DNA from 2 places in the Clostridium sp. BJN0001 genome. Region 2 is predicted to be linked to the other one. Evidence: a T-box and tRNA genes for the amino acid it is inferred to sense, from the RefSeq annotation. Region 2 holds a T-box; the other holds one or more tRNA genes.
The links. The T-box of region 2 lies ahead of argS (arginine--tRNA ligase). A T-box ahead of a tRNA ligase gene usually reads a tRNA of that ligase, here a tRNA-Arg.
Positions count from the first base shown of each region.

Region 1: it has a tRNA-Arg gene. The T-box ahead of argS (arginine--tRNA ligase) is inferred to sense a tRNA for this amino acid. The anticodon was not compared.

Region 1 covers NZ_CP094971.1:2,147,636-2,153,275, reverse strand. Annotated here, with positions in the region: gene MTX53_RS10595 (hypothetical protein) at 1-615, opposite strand, end outside; gene rdgB (RdgB/HAM1 family non-canonical purine NTP pyrophosphatase) at 697-1,314, shown strand; tRNA gene MTX53_RS10585 (tRNA-Pro) at 1,431-1,506, shown strand; tRNA gene MTX53_RS10580 (tRNA-Gly) at 1,524-1,597, shown strand; tRNA gene MTX53_RS10575 (tRNA-Arg) at 1,708-1,784, shown strand; tRNA gene MTX53_RS10570 (tRNA-Pro) at 1,789-1,864, shown strand; tRNA gene MTX53_RS10565 (tRNA-Gly) at 1,881-1,954, shown strand; tRNA gene MTX53_RS10560 (tRNA-Arg) at 1,983-2,059, shown strand; tRNA gene MTX53_RS10555 (tRNA-His) at 2,064-2,139, shown strand; tRNA gene MTX53_RS10550 (tRNA-Gln) at 2,149-2,223, shown strand; tRNA gene MTX53_RS10545 (tRNA-Lys) at 2,229-2,304, shown strand; tRNA gene MTX53_RS10540 (tRNA-Leu) at 2,315-2,399, shown strand; tRNA gene MTX53_RS10535 (tRNA-Gly) at 2,406-2,480, shown strand; tRNA gene MTX53_RS10530 (tRNA-Gly) at 2,489-2,562, shown strand; tRNA gene MTX53_RS10525 (tRNA-Lys) at 2,570-2,645, shown strand; tRNA gene MTX53_RS10520 (tRNA-Lys) at 2,673-2,748, shown strand; tRNA gene MTX53_RS10515 (tRNA-Leu) at 2,759-2,843, shown strand; tRNA gene MTX53_RS10510 (tRNA-Gly) at 2,851-2,925, shown strand; tRNA gene MTX53_RS10505 (tRNA-Gly) at 2,936-3,009, shown strand; tRNA gene MTX53_RS10500 (tRNA-Arg) at 3,057-3,132, shown strand; gene MTX53_RS10495 (response regulator transcription factor) at 3,310-3,969, shown strand; gene MTX53_RS10490 (HAMP domain-containing sensor histidine kinase) at 3,972-5,426, shown strand; gene MTX53_RS10485 (YckD family protein) at 5,522-5,640, shown strand, end outside.
Region 2 covers NZ_CP094971.1:1,942,046-1,947,685, forward strand. Annotated here, with positions in the region: gene gltX (glutamate--tRNA ligase) at 1-619, shown strand, start outside; gene MTX53_RS09520 (ribonuclease H-like domain-containing protein) at 663-1,331, opposite strand; gene MTX53_RS09525 (HAD-IB family hydrolase) at 1,351-2,082, opposite strand; gene MTX53_RS09530 (nitroreductase family protein) at 2,241-2,774, opposite strand; gene argS (arginine--tRNA ligase) at 2,784-4,475, opposite strand; T-box leader at 4,528-4,738, opposite strand; gene MTX53_RS09540 (Ppx/GppA phosphatase family protein) at 4,861-5,640, shown strand, end outside.

The DNA of each region.
Region 1 (5,640 bases), 210 kb from region 2:
TGAAAAATCTTTATACTCATCAGCATTTTTGTCATTATTATTATAATAATAATAAAGATAATAAGCATCCATCATCAAAGCTTGATCAGAAAATTTAAAATCATTATTTTTATCAACAAGAACAAAACCTTTCATATTAGCATCTGATACATTCTTTTTAGTAACAAAAAGACCTTCTGGATTCCTTAAATTTTCAGAGTAAAAATCAAGCTGCTTTTTTGCAAGATACGAATATGATTTACTGAATGAAGGAATATTTCTACTGTCATAATGCGAATAGTATTCACTAAGTTCTAATAAACTTAAAGTCATAAGTGCATTTGAAAATGGAGTAATGTCTTTTTTGAATGAAGATTCATCTAGTCCATGACTTGTTTTACTATGAATAAATAATGGAGAGGCCTTTTTGTACATACATAAAAGTGGAGAAAAATTGTTTAATATGCTAATATCATCTATAGAAGAATTTTTTGAATTCTTAAAAGATGCAAGAAGGCCACATTTTGAATTTAATACTATTGATTTTACTGTTTCTTTTGATAAATGAAATAGCTGGCTTTTTATTTCATTTTGTGAAAGATTATTCATTCTGAAAAAAGGACCAATATATTTCAATGTATTACACCTCTATAAAATTTCTCATATATATAAGTATGAAATAAATATTGAAAAGTGAACAACTAATAAGGAGAAAAAATGAAAAAACTAATTGTTGCGAGTAATAATCAAAATAAAATAAAAGAAATAAAGGATATGCTTAAAGATTTCGATTTAAATATAAGATCATTAAAAGAAGAAAATATCAAGATAGATGTTTTAGAAGATGGAAAAACATTTGAAGAAAATGCTAAAAAGAAAGCATATGAAATATATAAATATTTAATAGAAAGGGGAGACAAAGAATTTTTAGTTTTATCTGATGATTCTGGTCTCTCAGTGGATTATTTAAAAGGTGAGCCAGGAATATTTTCAGCAAGATATGCAGGAGAACATGGAAATGATTTAAAAAATAATATAAAACTTTTAAATAATCTTGAAGGAGTGCCACTTAAAAAAAGAGGAGCACAGTTTATATGTAATATAGCTTTATATACCGATAAAGGAGAATATTATACAGCTTCTGGAAGTGTAAGAGGATACATAACAGATAAAATTATGTTCCAAGGAGGATTTGGATACGATCCTATATTTTTCTATAAACCATTTGAAAAAACTTTTGGAGAAGTTTCAGAAGAAAAAAAGAATACAGTAAGCCATAGATTTAATGCATTACATAACATAAAAAATATAATAAATGGAATTTTAAAGAAATAATGGCGGCAAAAAAGCAACTTTTTTTCATATTTTAACGATATATTGAAAAAAAGTATTGACGAAATGCAAATGATATTGTAGAATAGTCATTGTCGCTAAGAGATGTTTTAAGATATCGGGGTGTGGCGCAGATGGGAGCGCGCGTGGTTTGGGACCATGAGGTCGCAGGTTCAAGCCCTGTCACCCCGACCACTTAAAAAATTTGTTATGCGGGTGTAGCTCAATGGTAGAGCCCTAGCCTTCCAAGCTAGTCACGTGAGTTCGATTCTCATCACCCGCTCCAAAAAAAGTCTTGACAAAAGCTTAGTGATAAGTTACAATAATAATCGTTCTGTGAAGAATCATAGCAATTCATTTGCAGAAGATGTTTAGATGTTAAGCACTTTTAAATATGCGTTTTTAGCTCAGCTGGATAGAGCAACGCCCTTCTAAGGCGTGGGCCGGGGGTTCGAATCCCTTAAAACGCACCAGTATCGGGGTGTGGCGCAGATGGGAGCGCGCGTGGTTTGGGACCATGAGGTCGCAGGTTCAAGCCCTGTCACCCCGACCACTTAAAAATTTAATATGCGGGTGTAGCTCAATGGTAGAGCCCTAGCCTTCCAAGCTAGTCACGTGAGTTCGATTCTCATCACCCGCTCCATTTAAACTTTAATTAGTTTATACAATATGCGTTTTTAGCTCAGCTGGATAGAGCAACGCCCTTCTAAGGCGTGGGCCGGGGGTTCGAATCCCTTAAAACGCACCATGTGGTGGACGTAGTTCAGTTGGTAGAGCGCCAGTTTGTGGCACTGGTTGTCGTGGGTTCGAGTCCCATCGTCCACCCCATATTTAATTTGGGATGTCGCCAAGCGGTAAGGCAATAGACTTTGACTCTATTATGCGTAGGTTCGAATCCTGCCATCCCAGCCAATTTTGGTTTACTAGCTCAGTCGGTAGAGCACATGACTTTTAATCATGGTGTCCCGGGTTCGATTCCCGGGTAAGCCACCAAATTTTAAATGCAGATGTGGCGGAATTGGCAGACGCACTAGACTTAGGATCTAGCGCCTTACGGTGTAAGGGTTCGACTCCCTTCATCTGCACCAAAATAAGCGGAAATGGCTCAGCGGTAGAGTGCCACCTTGCCAAGGTGGACGTCGCGGGTTCGAATCCCGTTTTCCGCTCCAAATACATTGCGGGTGTAGCTCAATGGTAGAGCCCTAGCCTTCCAAGCTAGTTACGTGAGTTCGATTCTCATCACCCGCTCCATTTATATGCGCTATTAGCTCAGTTGGTAGAGCACCTGACTCTTAATCAGGGTGTCCGGGGTTCGAATCCCCGATAACGCACCATTTTAATGAAAACTAAAAAACAATTATGGTTTACTAGCTCAGTCGGTAGAGCACATGACTTTTAATCATGGTGTCCCGGGTTCGATTCCCGGGTAAGCCACCAAATTCCAAATGCAGGTGTGGCGGAATTGGCAGACGCACTAGACTTAGGATCTAGCGCCTTACGGTGTAAGGGTTCGACTCCCTTCATCTGCACCAAAAATAAGCGGAAATGGCTCAGCGGTAGAGTGCCACCTTGCCAAGGTGGATGTCGCGGGTTCGAATCCCGTTTTCCGCTCCAAATATAATATGCGGGTGTAGCTCAATGGTAGAGCCCTAGCCTTCCAAGCTAGTCACGTGAGTTCGATTCTCATCACCCGCTCCATTTTTAAGCAGCTTAGGATTAAGTTGCTTTTTTAATATATTTTTTAAGCACCTATAGTCTATTTGGATAGAATGCAGGACTTCGAATCCTAAGAGGTGAGTTCGAATCTCACTGGGTGCACCATATTTATTTAATAAGTTATTATATTGTAAAGCAGATATAAAATTAGAAATTTTATATCTGCTTTTTTATTGTGATTAAGTTACAAAACATAATTATATATAAGGTTATATTAGAAAATAAATGTTAAACTAATAGTAAATTGAATGCAAAAAGGTAAAAGAATAAATCTTAGGGGGAATGATAGTGAAAATTTTAATAGCTGATGATGATGAAAGAATAGTAAAATTATTATCTGATTATTTGAAATTTAATGGTTATGAAGTTATAACTGCAAAAGATGGAGAAGAAGCAATAGATAAATTTGAACTAAATAAAATTGATCTTATTATTCTAGATGTAATGATGCCTATTTATGATGGATGGATTGTATGTAAAGAAATTAGAAAAACATCTCAAGTACCTATAATTATGCTTACAGCTAAAGATAGCGATTTGGATGAACTTTTTGGATTTGAGATAGGTGTTGATGATTATATTTCAAAACCATTTAATATTGAGCTTGTACTTGCTCGTATTAAACGTCTTATAAAACAAAATAATAAAAATGATCTTCTAATTTATAAAGGAATTAAAGTGGATTCTCTTAAACATGTAGTTAAAATAGATGAAAATACTGTGGAACTTAATCCTAAAGAATATTCTATGCTTTTATATTTTTTAAAAAATATAAATATTGCAATATCAAGAGATACACTGCTATTAAGGGTTTGGGGAAATGAATATTTTGGAGATACTAGAACTGTAGATACTCATATAAATAGACTTAGAAATAAACTTGGGGAATATTCTAAATATTTAAAAACCATACGAGGATATGGATATAAGTTGGGAGAATAAGAATGAATTCGATTAGAAAAAAATTGATCTTAGGTATTTTTATGATACTTGCAGTATTTTTATCTGGAATTTTGATTTATTCACTTACTTTTAAATATTATTTTAAAAGTCAAAGACTTAATGAAATGAAACATGCGGCAAAAGAGGTTAATAATATTATTTCTAATAATATAGAAGATGATTATTCAAATCTTATATATTCAGTTGCAAATAAATATAATGCTGAAATAGCAGTTGAAGATTTATCTGTTCAAAAAACTATATTTGCAACTTATAAAGGCGGAAAAAATAATAGAAATTCTAATATTATGAGTTCTCTTAACAGATTTGAAGTCATTGAAACAAAGGATATTGGAGATAATATTTCTGAAAAAGAAATAAATGATAAATCTACAGGAGTTAAATTTCTAGCTGTATTTTATGATATGAAAAAAGAAAATTATCAAATAGTTATACAAGTTTCTATTAATTCTATTGATGAGAGCGTAAAAAAATCAGTAAAGCTTATTTCTTTAATTTTTTTACCGATAACAATAATTTTAATGGTTATCGCAATTATATTTGCAGATAGATTTACAAAACCTATAATTGAAATTACAAAAAAAACTCAGAAAATAACTGAGCTTGATTTTTCAGATCCTATTTTAATAAAATCAGGTGATGAACTTGAAATTTTAGCTCAAAGTGTAAATAATTTATCTGAAAAAATAAGTAGTTCGCTAGATGAACTTAATAAAAAAAATAAAAGTCTTATTGAATATATAGATAAAGAAAAAAAGAATGATGAATTGAAGAGAGAATTTGTATCATCTGTTTCTCATGAATTAAAAAGTCCTATTTCAGTTATTTGGGGTTATGCACAGATGCTTTGTAAGCATCTTATAAAAGATGAAAAAGAGAATGATTATTATCTTGACATAATTAAAGAAGAGTCAGAAAGAATGCAGGTTATAGTAAGTGATCTTTTAGATTTATATAAGCTTCAGTCAAAAACATTTAAATTAAAATTTGAAAAAGTATCTATAGATAATTTGATTGATAAAATAGTTAGAAAAAATTATCTTATTTTTAACGAAAAAAAAATAGAAGTTTCGATTGATTTGCAAAAAGCTGATGTTTTTTGTGATGTAATAAGAATAGAACAGGTTATTCAGAATTATATAAATAATGCGGTAAGTCATGTTGATGAAAATAAAAAAATTTCTATAAAAATAAATAATCAATCAGAATATGTTATAGTTTCTGTATTTAATAGCGGAAAAAATATAGATGAAAAAGATATGGATAAAATATGGATTGGATTTGTACGCTCAGATAAAGTCAGAAATTATAAAGAAAAAAGAGTTGGACTTGGTCTTGCTATAGTTTCGCAGATAATTAAACTTCATAATGGTGAGTGTGGAGTTAAAAATATTTCAGATGGTGTAGAGTTTTTTATTAAACTTAGAAGAATTTAAAAAAGTATTAAATTCCTGTGACATGCTTGTGACATTTATAAATTAGAATCTAGATGTAGAGTTAATTAAAGATTAAATTTTAGGAGGTTACAATTATGAAAAAGAAATTATTTGGATTAATGTTAACAGGAGCTTTATTACTTGGAGGAGCAAAAGTTGTATCTGCAGCTGAATTTGGAAATAATACAGGGTATAGGAATAATAATACTACTGG
Region 2 (5,640 bases):
TGGATGGAATGATGGATCAAATAATGAAATATTCTCATTAGAAGAACTTATTAAAGCATTCGATTTCCATGATATAAGTAAATCACCAGCTATTTTCGATAGCAAAAAATTAAAATGGATGAATGGAGAATACATAAGAAAGCTTTCTCTTGAAGAATTCCATGAAAAAGCTGTTCCAGAATATAAGAAAGTTTTAAAGAAGGATTTTGATTTCAAATTATTATCTGAACTTCTTCATACAAGATGTGAACTTTTATCAGATATACCAGAACAGATAGATTTTCTTCAAGAGCTTCCTGAATATTCTACAGATCTTTATGTTCATAAGAAGATGAAATCAACTATTGAATCTTCACTTGACAACATAAAGAAATCTCTTCCAATAATAGAAGCTATAGATGAAAAAGACTGGACTTTAGATAATCTTCACGAAAAGATTTTTGCACTTATTAAAGATCTTGGAGTTAAAAACGGACAAATGTTATGGCCTATAAGAACAGCTCTTTCTGGTAAATCATTCACACCAGGTGGTGCTTTTGAAATAGCTGAACTTCTTGGAAAAGAAGAAACATTAAAAAGACTTAATAAAGGTATTGAACTTTTAGAAAAAGCAAATTAATATAAAAAAAGAGAATTTCTAATTTTTTTAGAAATTCTCTTTTTTATTCTTCTTCCGTTTTTTCATCATTAATCATATATCTTTTCCAATTTATATAAATGTTATAAAGATTAACAACATCCTGCTCGTTGTATAAAAGTATTTTTTCAACTTTTTCTTTTGGTATTCTTTTAAAATAATCTCTATCTTTCATTATCTTCTGAAATGTTTTTGCTAGATTAGAGCCGCTTATAACTTCGCCTTCTCTTATAATATTAAAAACTTTTTCCAAATTTTTTAATCCTATCGACGTAGTTTTTTCTTTTTCATACTCTTTCTGAATATCTATAGAATCGAATTTCTTATTAAAATCATAATTTATTCCATTTTCTTTAAATAAATAATTAATAACAGTAAAATCGTTATTCCCAGAAAAAGTGACTATAGCTTTTTTTCCTTTTTCATGCATCCTCTCGAAATATTTTTCAGCAAGATATAATATATCTATGGATTCATACCTATCTTCTATCATATATTGTGTTACAAGCATTTCTTTTTTTGATTTATCATATACACTTGCACCAAAGACTCCAATACACTTTGGTTTTTTATACACATAATGTTCCAAATCGAAAAATATAAGATCCTCAGGACTGTAATCCTTATCTTTAGATTTTATCATATATTTATCAAAATATTTCTCTGCACTAATAGAATTTTCACGTATAATCACTCTAACATACCACTCTTTCTTACTTGAACTGTATATTCTCAATGTCAATGTTATAGATAACATCTTTTCTTTCAACTATGACATTGATTTTATCTTTTAAAGCTTTATCTTCTACAATCATATTAAGAAGTTCTTTTGTAGGATTTATACAAGATGGATATCCAACAGACTTAAACATTTCAAAATCTCCAGATGTATCACCATATGCAAAACTATCTTTAAGAGAAATATCATATCTATCTACTAATTTTTTTATAGCTTCTGACTTGCTCTTTCCATCCCACATCGGAATGACTTCTCCTGTAAAACGCATAGTTTTTTTATCATAAACATATTTAGAACCTATATAATCTGTAAATCCATATTTTTCTGCCATCTGCTCTACTAAAGACGATGGAGAACCTGATATTATAATGAGTTTATGATTTTTATTTTTGTGCCATCTTATTCGATCTCTTGTATACGTATATACTCTGTCACCTTTTTGCTCAACAACTTTTTCTGCAATATATGACAAATTAGACTTTTGGAATCCTTTTATAGTATCAACATATATTTCAACCATTTTTAAAAGATACGAATCATAATCTCCTTGTCTTCTATCCCACTGAATATAATACGGTCTTACTTCATTATACCATCTTTCTGGAGGAATTATTTCATACTTCACCATCTTTTTAAACATTTCTGTGATTAAACCTTCTCTATACAAAGTTCCATCCAAATCAAAAAATGCTGCAACATTAGCCATATTTGTCCTCCTTTTTACTCTAAACCTTATTATGCCTTTTTTAATATAAAAAAGCTTGTTACTTTAATATATTATTCCTTATTATGCATTGACCTATTTATTATTAATAAAAATAGAAAAGCTTTTTTTATTTTTAAGCTTTCCTATTTATAAATCTATTAAATTATATCTAATATTTCTTCAAGTGGTTTTCTTATTTTTTTTCTTAGTATACCTTTATTATCATATCCAAATGATATAACAAGTCTTACTCTTTTTGAAAATGGAATATTAAGAAGATTTTTTATTTTCTTTTCATTAAACCATCCCATAATGCATGTTCCTATTCCCATCTCTGCAGCTTCAAGGCATATATGTTCTGTAGCAATTCCTATATCAACACTTCTATAATCCTGATTTTTTATAGCACCGCCAAATCTTGATATGACTTTTCCTCTTTCTTCTGTTACTATAACAAAAGCTTTGCTTTTTGAAGCAAATTTATTCATTACTTTATCCTGAACATACTCTGAAACTTTTTCTACTTTTTCTTTATCAATTACAAGATGAAAATGCCATGGCTGTGCATTGCATGCAGAAGGCGCAAGCCTTGCTGCTTCAATACATTTTATAAGCTTTTCTTTTTCAATATCTTTATCACTGTAATTACGTACACTCTGTCTTTTTTCTATAAGGTCCATAAACTCTGTCATTTTATCACCTTACATTTCTTCTACAACATCTATTCCAAGAAGATTTAAAGCATTCTTTATTACTTGAAGAGAAGCTTTAACAAGAGAAAGCCTTGCTGCTTTTAATTTCTGATCTTCAAGATTTAATACTGAATGTGAATTATAAAATTTATTAAATAATTTTGCAACTTCTATTACATATCTTGTAATTATGCAAGGTTCAAGTTTATCAAGAGCTATCTTTATCTGATCATTAAATATTGAAAGTGCTTTTACAAGTTCAAATTCTTCTTTTGTTTTAAGAAGGCTATAATCAGGTTTTTCTACTACATCTGAAGCTCTCTTTAATATACTATTTCCTCTTGCATATGCATACTGTACATATGGGCCAGTTTCTCCATCAAATGATAATATTTCTTTCCAATCAAATACTATGTCTTTTTCTCTTGAATTCTTAAGATATGTAAATAAGACTGCACCTACACCTATCTTTTTAGCAATATCTTCTTTATTCTTAATATCAGGGTTTTTCTCATTTATTACTTCTGTTGTTTTCTCTATTGCTTCTTTTAATAAATCATCAAGAAGAACTATCTCTCCATTTCTTGTTGAAAGTTTTCTATCTTTAAACTTAACAAGACCAAATCCTACATGAACGCAATCTTTTGCCCAAGTATGTCCTGCAAGTTCAAGGACTTTAAATACCTGCTTAAAATGAAGTGCCTGTGGAGTACCAACAACGTATATACTCTTTACAAAATCATAAGTCTTCTTTCTGTACATAGCAGCTGCAAGATCTCTTGTTGCATAAATAGATGCTCCATCTGCCTTTACAACTATACAAGGAGGCATATTGTAATCATCAAGCATAACAACCTGTGCACCATTACTCTTTACTAAAAGCTTTTTATCTTTTAATTCCTTAACAACTGCATCCATTTTATCATTATAAAATGCTTCTCCTGCAAGTGAATCAAATTTAACTCCTAATATATCATAAACTCTCTGAAATTCTTTAAGACTTAAATCTCTGAATTTTTTCCATAAAGCTGTAACATCTTTATCTCCATCTTCAAGTTTTTTAAAATTAGCTCTTGCTTCATCTTCAAGAGATGGATCTTTTTCTGCCTCAGTGTGGAATTTTACATATATTCTTAAAAGTTCATCTATTGGATTTTTTTCAAGTGCGTCTTCATTAACCCATCTTTTATATGCAGATATGAGTTTTCCAAACTGTGTTCCCCAGTCTCCTAAATGGTTTATTCCAACTGGACTATATCCTTCTTTTTTAAACATTTTATATAACGAATTACCTATTGCTGTAGTAAATAAATGTCCTACATGAAATGGCTTTGCTATATTAGGTGAAGAATATTCAACGCATACTGTCTTTCCTTCTCCAAAAGAAGATGCACCATAGTTATCCTTCTCTTCTAAAACTTTATTAATTATATCTTCTGATACTGAAGCTTTACTAACAAAAAAGTTTAAATATGGTCCAAAAGATTCTACTTTTTCAAATCCGTCATAATTAACTTTTTCCTTTAATTCTTCTGCAATCATGTTTGGAGCTTTTCTCATAACTTTGGCAAGCTTAAAACATGGGAATGCGAAATCTCCCATCTCAGGCTTTGGAGGTGTCTCTATAAGGCCTAAAGCCTCCTCCTTATCTATATCTGTTATATCCGACATAATTTTAGCTATATAATTTTTATAATTCATATTTTTCCTCCTATTTTTAATAAAAAGTAACAAAAAAACCGTCTCTTTTAAATAAAGAGACGGAATATCCGCGGTACCACTCTAATTGTATTTTTATAAAAAATACCTCTTAAAATTTTAACGTAAATTTAGACGGCAACCCTACTCATTTCAGGCGCTTCTCAAAGGTTCTCTTCATTTATCAAAAAATATCAGGCTCACACCAAAATCCTAACTCGCTTAATTTTAGTTTAATAAACTACTCTCCTCATCATTGAATTTAACTTTATAAATCTAACTTATTATACAAAAATAAAAGCTTTCTTGTCAATTAACTTATTGAATTTTTAATGTAATATGATATATAATAATGATATTATTTAATAGTAAGGAGCTTATTTATATTATGGATAAAATAGGAGTTATATATATTGGTGCAAATTCTGTGAAATTTACATTAATGACTATCCTAAAAACAGGTTATTATAAAATTATAGATGAATCTACAAGTGATATTAAGCTTGCTACAGATCTTATATATGGAAACACTATAAGTGATAAAAAAATAACTCTAACTCTCGATAATGTTCGTTCATTTAAATCTCTATGCAAAGCTTCTAGTGTGAATGACATTATTGCAGTTGCAAACTGTTCTTTAAGCAAGGCTAAAAATATAGATACACTTTTTAATGAGATAAAAACTAATTTCAACATTGATGTTACTCTTTTATCTGAAAGCGATGAAATAAAATCAACTTTTCTTGCTGTTGTAAAAAGTATGCATATAGAAAATAGTCTTATAATTGACATATGTGGTGCATCAACGCATCTTTCATTTGTACAAAATGGGAAACTCGAAAACTATACCGTTATTCCATTTGGAACTCTTACTCATGCCTACAAATATGATTTACGAGACAGAGTACTTCCAAACAATCTTATATCTGCAATAGATGTAATAAAAGATTCTGTTTCTAATATTTCATGGATTAAAGATCATACATTTGATTCTGTTATCTGTGTAGGGGGTACTGCAAGAGCTATTTATAAAATAGATAGGAATAAAAAAAGATATCCTTTTGACATTGTGCATAATTATGAAATGACTAAAAATGATGTTCATCATATATATAATCTTGTTAAATCTAAAAATTATAAACAAAGAATAAATATTGAAGGACTTTCA